DNA from 2 places in the Paraburkholderia sp. FT54 genome. Region 2 is predicted to be linked to the other one. Evidence: predicted binding sites of a transcription regulator. Region 2 holds the regulator's gene; the other holds the start of a gene.
The links. Region 2 encodes LexA, which represses DNA repair genes until DNA is damaged. Its sites were predicted from a motif close to ACTGTATNNNNATACAGT; they were not measured.

Region 1: a site for LexA is predicted at 4,000-4,017, ahead of dinB (DNA polymerase IV). Genes of this name have one in related genera too.

What each region holds. Positions count from the first base shown of each region.
Region 1 covers NZ_CP134196.1:2,014,724-2,020,437, forward strand. The annotation lists gene RI103_RS28580 (hypothetical protein) at 1-72, opposite strand, end outside; gene RI103_RS28585 (WD40 repeat domain-containing protein) at 113-1,207, opposite strand; gene RI103_RS28590 (GTP-binding protein) at 1,204-2,226, opposite strand; gene RI103_RS28595 (hypothetical protein) at 2,223-2,552, opposite strand; gene RI103_RS28600 (NAD(P)-dependent alcohol dehydrogenase) at 2,577-3,620, opposite strand; gene dinB (DNA polymerase IV) at 4,137-5,282, shown strand; gene RI103_RS28610 (heavy metal sensor histidine kinase) at 5,445-5,714, opposite strand, start outside.
Region 2 covers NZ_CP134195.1:2,425,306-2,431,019, forward strand. The annotation lists gene cysW (sulfate ABC transporter permease subunit CysW) at 1-150, opposite strand, end outside; gene cysT (sulfate ABC transporter permease subunit CysT) at 147-1,049, opposite strand; gene RI103_RS11290 (sulfate ABC transporter substrate-binding protein) at 1,200-2,240, opposite strand; gene lexA (transcriptional repressor LexA) at 2,554-3,204, shown strand; gene RI103_RS11300 (hypothetical protein) at 3,277-3,621, shown strand; gene RI103_RS11305 (DUF2939 domain-containing protein) at 3,740-4,408, shown strand; gene RI103_RS11310 (universal stress protein) at 4,562-5,026, opposite strand; gene nodI (nodulation factor ABC transporter ATP-binding protein NodI) at 5,315-5,714, shown strand, end outside.

The sequences.
Region 1 (5,714 bases), on a different replicon from region 2:
TTCGATCATCTCGTCTGCCACTGCGCCAAGGCGCTCGAAGAATTGCTCTTTGGGTGTGTGTCCGTTCTGCATGGTTGTCTCCGTTTTGACATGTGATGGAAGCACGGCCCGTTTATCTGCGGCGTCCGAAGCGGAACAGCTCGTCCGGCAGAAATACCAGCGCCAGCTCGCCCGCCTCGGTTCCCAGAGCGAGCCGCCCACCGTCCGGCGACCAGGCCATCGCGCTGACCGCGCTGTTGCCGGAACCCTTGATGAACAAAACATCGCTACTGCCTGGCTGACACAGCAACACCGCACCGCTGTGATAACCCACTGCAATTAGCGGATGAACCGGATGACAGGCCACCCGGCTTACCGGCGCCTTGCCGGGAACGCCGCATTCGTGTGGCTGATCGTTCGCGCCGGGCGGATCGAAGCGCCAGCACACTGCGCGCATGCCGCCACTGGTGGCGAGAAAGCGGCCGTCAGCGGAAAACGATAGCGAGCGCGGCTGCCCCGGATAGCCGCCCATCTCGATGTCGGCGCCGTCGGGCAGCCGCCAGCCATGCAGCGCGTTCTCCTCCATACCGCTCACGAGATAGCGGCCGTCAGGGCTCCACGCCACGTTACGGTGATAGCCCGGCCACGCAAGCAGACGCTCTCGAAGCGTGGCGGCCGCCCAAAGCGTGACGCCACCGTGATGCGAGATCGCCAGTTGCGTACCGGCCGGGTCGAAGGCCAGCGATGTGGCCGATCCGGGCAGCGTGAGGCAGGCGGGTTTGGCCCCGAGCCAATGAACCCGGCGGCCGCTTGCATAAGCTCGACCACCCGCCTGGCTGGTGGCCACGCGGTCGATCCATGCGCTCGCCTCGTGCGCGACGAGTTCGCTCGTGCCGTCGCGGCGCAGATGGACGAGACGGCCGTCGTCACCACCGCTCACGAATCCGCCCGCAGGGTCGGCGGCAAGAGCCAGGCATGTGCCCTCATGCACGCTGAAGCGCGCGAGCGGCGCTGGCGGTGCTTGTGCCTGCACGACCTCGACGCCGCCGCTTTCGCGTGGTTTGAGTCGAGGGCCGCCGTCCCAGACACCGGTGGCGAGCGCAAGCGTACCGTCGCCGAGAGCGAATCCAGCCGATTGCCCCGCCGTGTCCCACGCGACTTCGACGACGGACGCGTCGGTGACCCAACATGCACCAAGCAGTTCGATCAGAACGGGCGGCGCGTTCATGAGTCGATCTCGCAGTACCGGATGCTCTCCCGCAACTCGCGCCGGTCGAGATTGCGGCCGATGAACACGAGGCGGCTGTCACGGTGTTCGCCGGCTTGCCAGGGCCGGTCGAAATCCGTATCCATCGTCATGTGCACGCCCTGAAACACGAAACGGTGCTCCGATCCGGCGAGATCGACGATACCTTTTGCACGCAACAGGTTCTGGCCTTGCTCGACCACCAACTGCTGCAACCAGGAGAGGAAGCGCGTACGTTCGAGCGGGCGCTCGACGCGCAGCGATACGCTATCGATACCGTGACTATGGCGCCCCTGCTTGACGGGGGCGCCTGCACGAAGCGGCACGTAGTGGTAAGTCCGCTCGCCGCGTGATGATTCACCCGCCTCACCCGCCGAGGTGGCAAGCGCCATGCGCTTGAGATCGAACGCCCCGCGATCGAGCAGCGCGGCAAGCGGTATTTCGCAGCGCACGCTGGTCCGCCATTCCACAGTCGGGTTGATGCGCCGCACGGCCTCCTGAACCGAAGCGAGACCGGCCGGATCGACGAGGTCGATCTTGTTGATCAGTACGATGTCGGCCTGCGCGAGTTGCTCCGCGGCCTCGCGGCTGTCTGCGAGGCGCGCCTGCAAATGCGCGGCATCGGCCACGCAGATTACGCTGTCGAGCCGCGTGCGCTGCCGGATCTCATCGTCGATAAAGAAGGTTTGCACCACCGGCGCGGGATCGGCCAGACCCGACGTTTCAATCAGGATCCCGTCGAAGCCATCCTTACGCTTGACCAGGGCCGCCACCACGCGAATCAGATCGCCGCGCACCTTGCAACAGACACAACCGTTGTTCAATTCGATGACCTCGTCTTCCGCGCCGACGACAAGACCGCCGTCAATGCCGATCGCGCCGAATTCGTTGACGATCACCGCATAGCGCCGGCCGTGTTGCTCGCGCAGAATGCGATTGAGCAGCGTGGTCTTGCCCGCGCCGAGAAAGCCGGTGAGCACCGTAACCGGAATCCGATTCATTGCCAGCCCCCTTGTGTCTCAGACGACGCTCGACTGTCCAATCGGGCCAGCTCGTTCGCAAGCCGCTCCCGTTCGGATTCGATCGCCCGCAACACGTTTTCGGCCTCGCCGAGACGCTCGCGCAATTGCTCGATATGCGACGTTGTTTCTGGCGAGACACCGTCGCGCATCTCGCAAGCGAGTGCGCACGCCAGTTCGATCTCCGCGCCCGCGCGCCTGCTTTCTCCGCGCAGGTGGTGGGAATTGACTTCGGTCAGTGCAATAACCAGACGCATGCGCTCGAAAAGCGAGGCGGCGTCACGCTCCACAGTCACGGCGATCTCCACGTTGAGGTACGCCCGTCGAGGCATCTACGGAATCAACACTGCCCGGCCTTTGACCTTGCCGTGGTGCAGATCCTTGAGTGCCTGGTTCGCCTCGCTCAGACGATATTCCCGGGTCGACAGATGAACGAGGCCACGGTCGGCGAGCGCCATCAGTTCGACGAGTTCGGGATAGGTGCCCACCAGGTTGCCGACGATGGTCTTCTCGCTGGTGATCATGTCGATGGTCGGCAACTCGATCTTTCCACCGTAGCCAACGATGTAGTAGAAGCCCGCGTTGCGCGTCATGGCGAGGCCCTTTGCGATGGCGTCGCCTTCGCCGACAAAATCGATGACCGCTTCGGCGCCGTTGCCGCCCGTCAGTTCGAGTACGCGCTCCACTTCATCACCATCGCCCTTGACCGTGTGATGCGCGCCGCAATCCTTCGCAAGCTGCAACGCAACTTCGGAGCGGTCGACTACGATGATTTCCGCCGCGCAAAGCGCGTTCAGCACCTGGATGCCGATATGCCCCAGACCACCGGCGCCGATCACGACGGCGAATTGACCGGGGAGCAAATGGCGCGACGCTTTCTTTGCAGCGCGGTACGCGGTCAGGCCGGCGTCGGTATACGGTGCGACGTCCTTCGGCGCGAGCGATTTCGGCAACTGGATCAGCGAGCGTTCGCCGGTCAGCAGATATTGCGCGTAGCCGCCGTTGGCGTTGATGCCGGGAAAGCGGCTCTCCGTGGCATGCATATCATCGCCACGCCGGCAGGCGAGGCAATGTCCGCTCGTCACGAGGGGATGGCAGATGACCGGGTCGCCGACCTTGACACTCTCCACACCGCGGCCCACCTCTTCAACCCAGCCAGCGTTTTCGTGGCCCATGATGTAGGGCAACTTCACATCGACCTTGCTGCGCCAGATGCCTTCCACGACGTGCAGATCGGTGCGGCACACACCGGCACCACCAATCCGGACGATGACATCAGTGGGTCGCTCGATCTTCGGATCGTCGACGTCTTCGTAGCGCACGAATTCTTCGCGAGTCAACGACTCGTCGTACTGATGCAGCACAGCAGCTTTCACTTTGTCTCCTCCGTTTATGTTGGCCGGCAAACCCACGAACAGTAAGCGCGGCGCTTTTGCGCGCGGCCAATGCAGACTAGGCAATGTCCATGCCATCGGAGGAGAAATCGATCACGCCGCCCGAAGAAGGCACGTGAGCATGGGAAGCAGCGTTATTCACAACGACCGGATGGCTCGCGTGCCGGGGTACTGTCGCAAAATCGGACGCTTGGTGTGGGTGCGGGCCCGCGGCTTGTCCGAAAATGGGACGCATCGGGCATGAAGGCTTGCTGGAGGCCGCGCAGAGTTTCGCAATGGGTTGCCGCAATGGTTTCGGGAACGACGCTTTGCGTGACTCGCCATTTGTATTGCCAAAGCGGGTCCATGACCTGACAAAAACACTGTATGAATGTACAGTCTAGGTATTTGCGCAGCGGAGCGCGACTTATCGCTGTGTCGACGTTCATCACCGAAAGCTGTCGATGAACGCCGTGTGAGCCAGGCTAGAGAGTGAACGCAATTTTCGAGTATCAAGGCATGCCAGATGACAGGCGCGTAGCCCACATTGACATGGACGCATTCTTTGCGTCGTGTGAACTTTCGCAGTATCCAGAACTGCGAGGCCAGGCCATGGTGGTTGCCGGCCGTCGTTCGGATGCGCCCCGTACGAACGCGGATGGCACGCGTGAATTCTCGAGGTTACGCGACTATACGGGCAGAGGCGTCTTGACGACCGCCACCTACGAAGCACGAGCGCTCGGAGTTCACTCTGGAATGCCCGCGATGAAGGCGGCCCGACTGGCGCCGAATGCCATTCTCCTTCCGGTGAACTTCGACCTCTACCGAACCTACTCACGACTGTTCAAGGAAGCAGTTCGATCCGTCAGTCCGATTATCGAGGACGTGGGAATCGATGAGGTGTACGCCGATCTATCGCTCTTGAATGACGAATCGGAGCACATTGCACGGAACCTGAAATCCGCCGTCTTCGAGGCGACCAGCCTCACATGTTCAGTCGGCATTGCGCCAAACAAACTCCTGGCCAAGCTATGTTCCGACATGCAAAAGCCCGACGGCATCACGATCCTGCGGCTTGAGGATTTGCAAGCCAAGATCTGGCCAATGGCTGCCGGAAAAATCAACGGTATTGGGCCGAAGGCCAACGCCAGGCTTGCGTCTCTGGGAATAACGACCATCGGCGAAATTGCCGCATGCAGCGAGCAATGGCTGATCGAACAGTTCGGCCGGAGTTACGGATCGTGGCTTCGCAGGGTTTCTCACGGGCTAGATAATAGGCCGGTGGTGACTTATAGCGAGCCTGTCTCGATGAGCCGGGAGACCACATTCGAGCAAGACCTGCACGCTGTGCGGCACAGGCAGGAACTCGGTTCCGCATTTACCCGTTTATGCGAGCAGGTGGCGCTGGATTTACAGCGAAAGGGCTATCTCGCACGGAAAATCGGAATCAAGCTGCGCTTCAGCGACTTTCAGACAGTAACGCGTGACGTCACGCTCCCAGAACCTATTGCGGATGCCAAGGCGTTGCGTCACGCGGCGACCCAGTGTCTGAAACGGGTTGACCTCGTTAAATCCATCAGGCTGTTGGGGGTCAAGGCGGGCAGTCTCCAAAGCGGAGGAGCGAGGAAAAGCAACGAGTCGCCTCAGTTCACACTGGATTTTTAGCACACGGGGTTCTCTACCGAGCAGATGTATTCCGACCTGCCAACAACGACTCAAACACCCAGGTTGGGCGACATTGAGCGCGCAAGCTGCGGCGCCTCGGCCTGCGCGTCAGCGCGTTGATGCCGGCGAGCGCAGTGCTGCCGCAGTGCGGCGTCTGCCGGTTCAGGCCGACTTGCCTTTCGCCAGCGACGAATAACCGGCTCCGTCAGGCTTCGCACTCGCGTTCGTCGAGCGCGCCGGCGGCATGCCGGCTTCCATCGGCGAGACCGCCGCGACCGAGAACGCAAAGGTGTTGATGCCGTGCGCGCTTTGCGCCGACACGGTGCCGCGATGCATCTCCGCAATCGCCTTGACGATCGCGAGACCCAGTCCATGGTTTTCGCGGCTGTTCGTGCGCGAGACCTCCGCGCGATAGAACCGGTCGAACAGATG
Region 2 (5,714 bases):
AAACAGCAGCGCGACGCCGGTCAGGATCCAGCGCACGACGGGCGGTTCGGTGACCGGATCGGGCCGGCGCGCAACGTTCAGCGGCGCGCGCGGCGCCACGGCTACGGCAGCGGCTGATGCACCTGCATTCTTCACGGAGTCGCGGCTCATTGCGCACCTCCGCCGACACCAATCGCGGCGACACTCGCAACGGCAGGCGCCGGACCCGCTCCGCCACGGCTAGTGCGGCGCTGCAAAAACCACTGCAAGGTATTGATGAAGAGCAGCATCAGGAACGACACGACCAGCATCACCACCGCCAGCGCCGTCGCGCCCGCATAGTCGTATTGTTCGAGCTTGGTGATGATGAGCAGCGACGTGATCTCCGACTTCATCGGCACATTGCCGGCGATGAAGATCACCGAACCGTACTCGCCGAGCGCGCGCGCGAAAGCCAGCGCGAAACCCGTCAGCAAAGCCGGAAACACCGCCGGCAACACCACACGGCGAAACGTCAGCCAGCGCGAGGCGCCCAGGCACGCAGCCGCCTCTTCCTGTTCGCGCTCGAACTCTTCGAGCACCGGCTGCACCGTGCGCACGACGAACGGCAAACCGATGAAGGTCAGCGCGACCAGCACGCCCGCCGGCGTGAACGCGATCTTCAGGCCGAGCGGTTCGAGGAACTGCCCGATCCAGCCGTTACCCGCGTACACGGCCGCGAGCGAAATGCCGGCGACCGAGGTGGGCAGCGCGAACGGCAGATCGACCACGGCATCGACGATGCGCTTGAACGGAAACGTGTAGCGCACCAGCACCCACGCGACCAGAAAGCCGAACACCGCGTTGATCAGCGCGCCGCCGAGCGCGGAAAAGAACGTCAGGCGATACGACGCGAGCACGCGTGGCGAGCTCACCGCCCGCACGAACTGGCTCCAGTCGAGCGTCGCTGTCTTGAGAAAGGTCGCCGCAAGCGGAATCAGCACCACGAGGCTCAGATAAGCCACCGTGATGCCGAGTGTCAGGCCAAAACCGGGCAACGCGCTCGGTTTTCGGAAAGTCAACGTCGTCATGCTCGTTACTCGTTCAGGTTGATGCTCGTGTTGCCGGTCGCCGGGCCCGGCGGCCAAAAGCGCGCCCATGGGCGCGCTCGGGAGTGACGCGTTGCCGCGCCGTTTTCTTGCCAACGCCGGTGACGGCAGAGGCCTGTTCGTGCCTGTGCGTTACTGCGGTTGATAGATCGAATCGAACACGCCGCCGTCGGCAAAGTGCGTCTTCTGCGCGTTGGCCCAGCCGCCGAACGAATCGTCCACGGTGTACAGCTTCAGCTTCGGAAACTTGGCGGTCAGCTCGGCCGGCACCTTGTTCGAACGCGGACGGTAGAAGTTCTTCGCCGCGATCTCCTGGCCCTGCTCGCTATACAGAAAGTTCAGATACGCCTCGGCCAGCTTGCGCGTGCCGTGCTTGTCGACCACCTTGTCCACCACCGCCACCGGCGGCTCCGCCAGAATGCTGACCGACGGCACCACGATCTCGAACTTGTCCGGACCGAACTCCTTCAGCGACAGGAACGCTTCGTTTTCCCATGCGATCAGCACGTCGCCGATACCGCGTTGCACGAAGCTGGTGGTCGCGCCGCGCGCGCCCGAATCCAGCACGCCGGCATTCTTGTAGAGCTTGCCGACGAATTCCTTGGCCTTCTGGTCATTGCCGCCCGGTTGATGCTCCGCATACGCCCACGCCGCGAGGTAGTTCCAGCGCGCGCCGCCCGATGTCTTCGGATTCGGCGTGACGATGGACACGCCCGGCCTGGTCAGATCGTCCCAATCCTTGATGTGCTTCGGGTTGCCCTTGCGCACCAGAAACACGATCGTCGACGTGTACGGCGACGCGTTATCCGGCAAACGCTTTTGCCAGCCCTTGTCCAGCAAACCCTTGTTGGCCAGCGCGTCGATGTCGTAAGCGAGCGCGAGCGTCACGACGTCGGCCTGCAGGCCGTCGAGCACCGAGCGCGCCTGGGCGCCCGAGCCGCCGTGCGACTGCTTGAAGGTGATCGTCTCACCCGTCTTCGCCTTCCATTCCTTGCCGAACGCCTGATTGACCTCCTGATACAGCTCGCGCGTCGGGTCGTAGGAGACATTCAGCAGCGTCGTGTCGGCGGCATGCGCCTGCGCCATCACGCCGAGCGCGCTCGCCGCGCCCAACGCGAGCGCCGCGATCAGTTTCTTCGTCCTGCCTGCCAGCCCCGTACCTTGGTGATTCATGTCAACTTTCTCCGCGTTGTGTCCGCTGAAACAGCGTGTGGTGTCTTATTGCGTCGCGGTCACGTGCACATGAACGTCAACTGGAGGCCAGTCTATCGAAGGGCTTTCATCATTAAAAATAATGTTTCTTCATTCTTTAATACGCAAAAGTGGTAATGACAGCTAGATAAGGCGTTGCGGCATGAAAACGGGTGTTCAAGCGTCGCTTGACGACGCTCGAACGCCGTCCTTCACCGCGAACTTAAAGTAAAGCTTGAATTGCGCCGAATACTGTATAAAAATACAGTCACCTGTTCATACATACAGTGGCGCCATGACCAAACTCACCGCACGACAGCAGCAGGTTTTCGATCTGATCCGCCGGGCTATCGAACGCACCGGCTTTCCGCCCACCCGCGCGGAGATCGCCGCCGAGCTGGGTTTCAGCTCGGCCAACTCGGCAGAAGAGCATCTGCGCGCGCTCGCTCGCAAGGGCGTGATCGAACTCGCGGCCGGCGCGTCGCGCGGCATTCGCCTGCTGGCCGGCCCGGAAGATTCGCCGTACCAGTTCACGTTGCCGCACGCCAGCATCATGCAACTGTCGCTGCCGCTGATCGGACGGGTGGCCGCGGGCAGTCCGATTCTCGCGCAGGAACATATCTCGCAGCACTACGCGTGCGACCCGGCGCTGTTCTCGAGCAAGCCCGATTACCTGCTCAAGGTGCGCGGACTGTCCATGCGCGACGCGGGCATCTTCGACGGCGACCTGCTCGCGGTGCAAAAGCGCAGCGAAGCCAAAGACGGCCAGATCATCATTGCCCGGCTGGGCGACGACGTCACGGTCAAGCGCCTGAAGCGCCGGCCGAACGGGCTCGAACTGATCGCCGAGAACCCCGATTACGAAAACATCTTCGTTGAAACCGGCAGTGCGGAGTTCGCGCTGGAAGGCATCGCCGTGGGGCTCATTCGCCCCGGCGAGTTTTGACCCTCCCGCTCGTTCGACAAAATAAAACGCCGCGCCAACGCCGCATCAACGCTGCATTGTCTGGAGAGTCTCATGGAACGTCTTGCCCGCCTGCTGCCCTTTCGCCAGTTCGGTCGTCTGCGCCATCTTCGCAAGCTGGTACCCTGCTCATTGATCGAGGCGGCCACGCTCAGCACGCCGTCGCTGTTCGATTCGCCCGACGCTGTGCCGAGCCTGCCGTCGTCGTTGCCGGCGTTTGCCCGCGTGTCGTTGAATTCGGGTTTGAATACGGCTGAACCGGCGCGTCGCGCACCGGTGCGTGTTTATCACGGACCGTCGCGTCTCATCATGGTCGGCACGATGGAAGCCGTATGCCGCATGATCGACCGCTGCATCGCCGACGAGGCCAACGTGCATGGCGCGGTATTCGAGTCTTGATCTGTCTTGATGGCACTCGGCGAGTCTTGAACCGGACGGCAAGAGATTGCATTGCGTGGGATCGTTTTCGCGTGGCCGCGGTCCACGTTAGATCACACCTGATGGAGAGTCTCACTCGATGGCAGTTCCGCAACTTACCAAAAGCGGCACCAAGGGCGGTGCTACCCGGCCGCTGATCATCACGCTGATCGTGATTGTAGTCATCGCCGCGCTGGGGTTCGCTTACGCGTCACCGTACATCGCGCTGAACAATCTCAAACGCGCTGCCGACGCGCGCGACGCGCAAACCGTCAATCAATACGTTGATTTCCCCGCATTGCGTGAGAGCCTGAAGCAGCAGGTCGCCGGCTTGCTGACGCGCCGGCTTGACGCGCATGGCAACGGGAATCCGTTGGCCGCGATTGGCGCGATGATCGGCGTCGCGTTGATTGGTCCGCTCGTGGATGCCTATGCCACACCGGACGGCGTGGCGGCCTTGCTGAACGGCATGCCGCCGCGCGGCGATCCGGGCGAGCGGCCGCCCGCGCCGCCCGCCGCGAACAATCCGCCGGACGCCGCTGCGACTTCGCCCGCGCCAGCGCCGGCAGCGCCCACGGCCGGCAACGCACCCAATGGCAATGCCAACGCCGCGCCACCACAACCGCCGCAAACCACGGCGGGCTATCGCGGCATCAACGAGTTCGTGGTCACCTACCAGCATGGCGCCGGCGACGCGCATTACTCGGCGATTTTTCAGCGCGAGGGTGCATTTACCTGGAAGCTGGCCGCGGTCAACCTTAACGAGTGATCACGGGACGTCCGCTTTGTTTGGCGCGGCATCATCTGGCCGCGCCAATTCCCGGAGAGTCGTGCGACGACTCCATTGCGACGTCAAAGCCACCCGCCCAATGTCGTCAGGCCGAGGCCATTAGTCAGCCGCGCTGCAAACGACCACCACCCGTCAAGCCGCCACTTGCTGCTGTTCCTGCGCGGAAGAACAGGCCACCAGAATGCTGCACGAGACACGGTCGAGTAGCGGCGTATTGCCCGCACCCATCCACCAGCGCGACAAACCCGTGCGGCAGCGGTGGCCGACCACGACCAGGTCGACATGCAATTCATTGGCGAGGTTCGCGATCTCGTCGATCGGATGACCGAATGCGAAATGCCCCTGTGCGGTAACGCCTCGCTCGGTGAGCCAGTCCACGCCTTCCTGCAGGATGTCGCGTGCGGTCTTCTCGAAACTGCCGCACGCCACATCGGTCAGCAGGCCCGCGCTTTGCGCGATACTCGAACGCATGTCGACCACCGACAACAAGTGCGTTTCCGCTTTCAGATCCAACGCCAGGTCGGCGCCGCAGCGTAGTGCTTTGCGGCCTTCGCGCGAGCCGTCGTAGCACAGCAGGATCTTCTGGTAGCTCGCCATGATTTTCTCCCTTCGCGCGGGACGCGCGATCTGAATTAATCATGGTGCGCCGCAATTCAGGTTGCAAGGGATGGAAAACGCTAACTGCGCGCTCACTGCATCTCAACGACGCCCTAAACAGGTGCGCGCGCTGCCCGGGGTCGCACGCATGCCAATGCCGCAGTGCACTAAAACCCGTTACGGACTGTCGGGCGCGGACCAACACCGTCCTGCCGATGCCCTAGAATAGGCGGCCTTCCCGGCCATTCGCGTCATTCACGTCTTTTCCCCCGGAGACTCGTTCGATCCATGCCCGAAGCCGCCATCGAATTTCATCAGGTCAGAAAAAGCTACGGCGAGAAAACAGTGGTCGACGGACTGTCGTTCCATGTCAACGCCGGCGAATGCTTTGGCCTGCTCGGCCCGAACGGCGCCGGCAAGACCACCACGTTGCGCATGCTGCTCGGCATTGCGGCGCCGGATGCGGGCGTGATCCGTCTGTGCGGCGAGCCGATCCCCGGCCGCGCGCGCGTGGCGCGAGCGCGCGTCGGCGTGGTGCCGCAGTTCGACAATCTCGATCCCGACTTCACGGTGCGCGAGAATCTGCTCGTGTTCGGCCGCTACTTCGGTTTGAGCGCCGCGCAATGCCGTGCGATGGTGCCGTCGCTGCTCGAATTCGCGCGTCTCGAAAGCAAGGCGGACGCGCGGG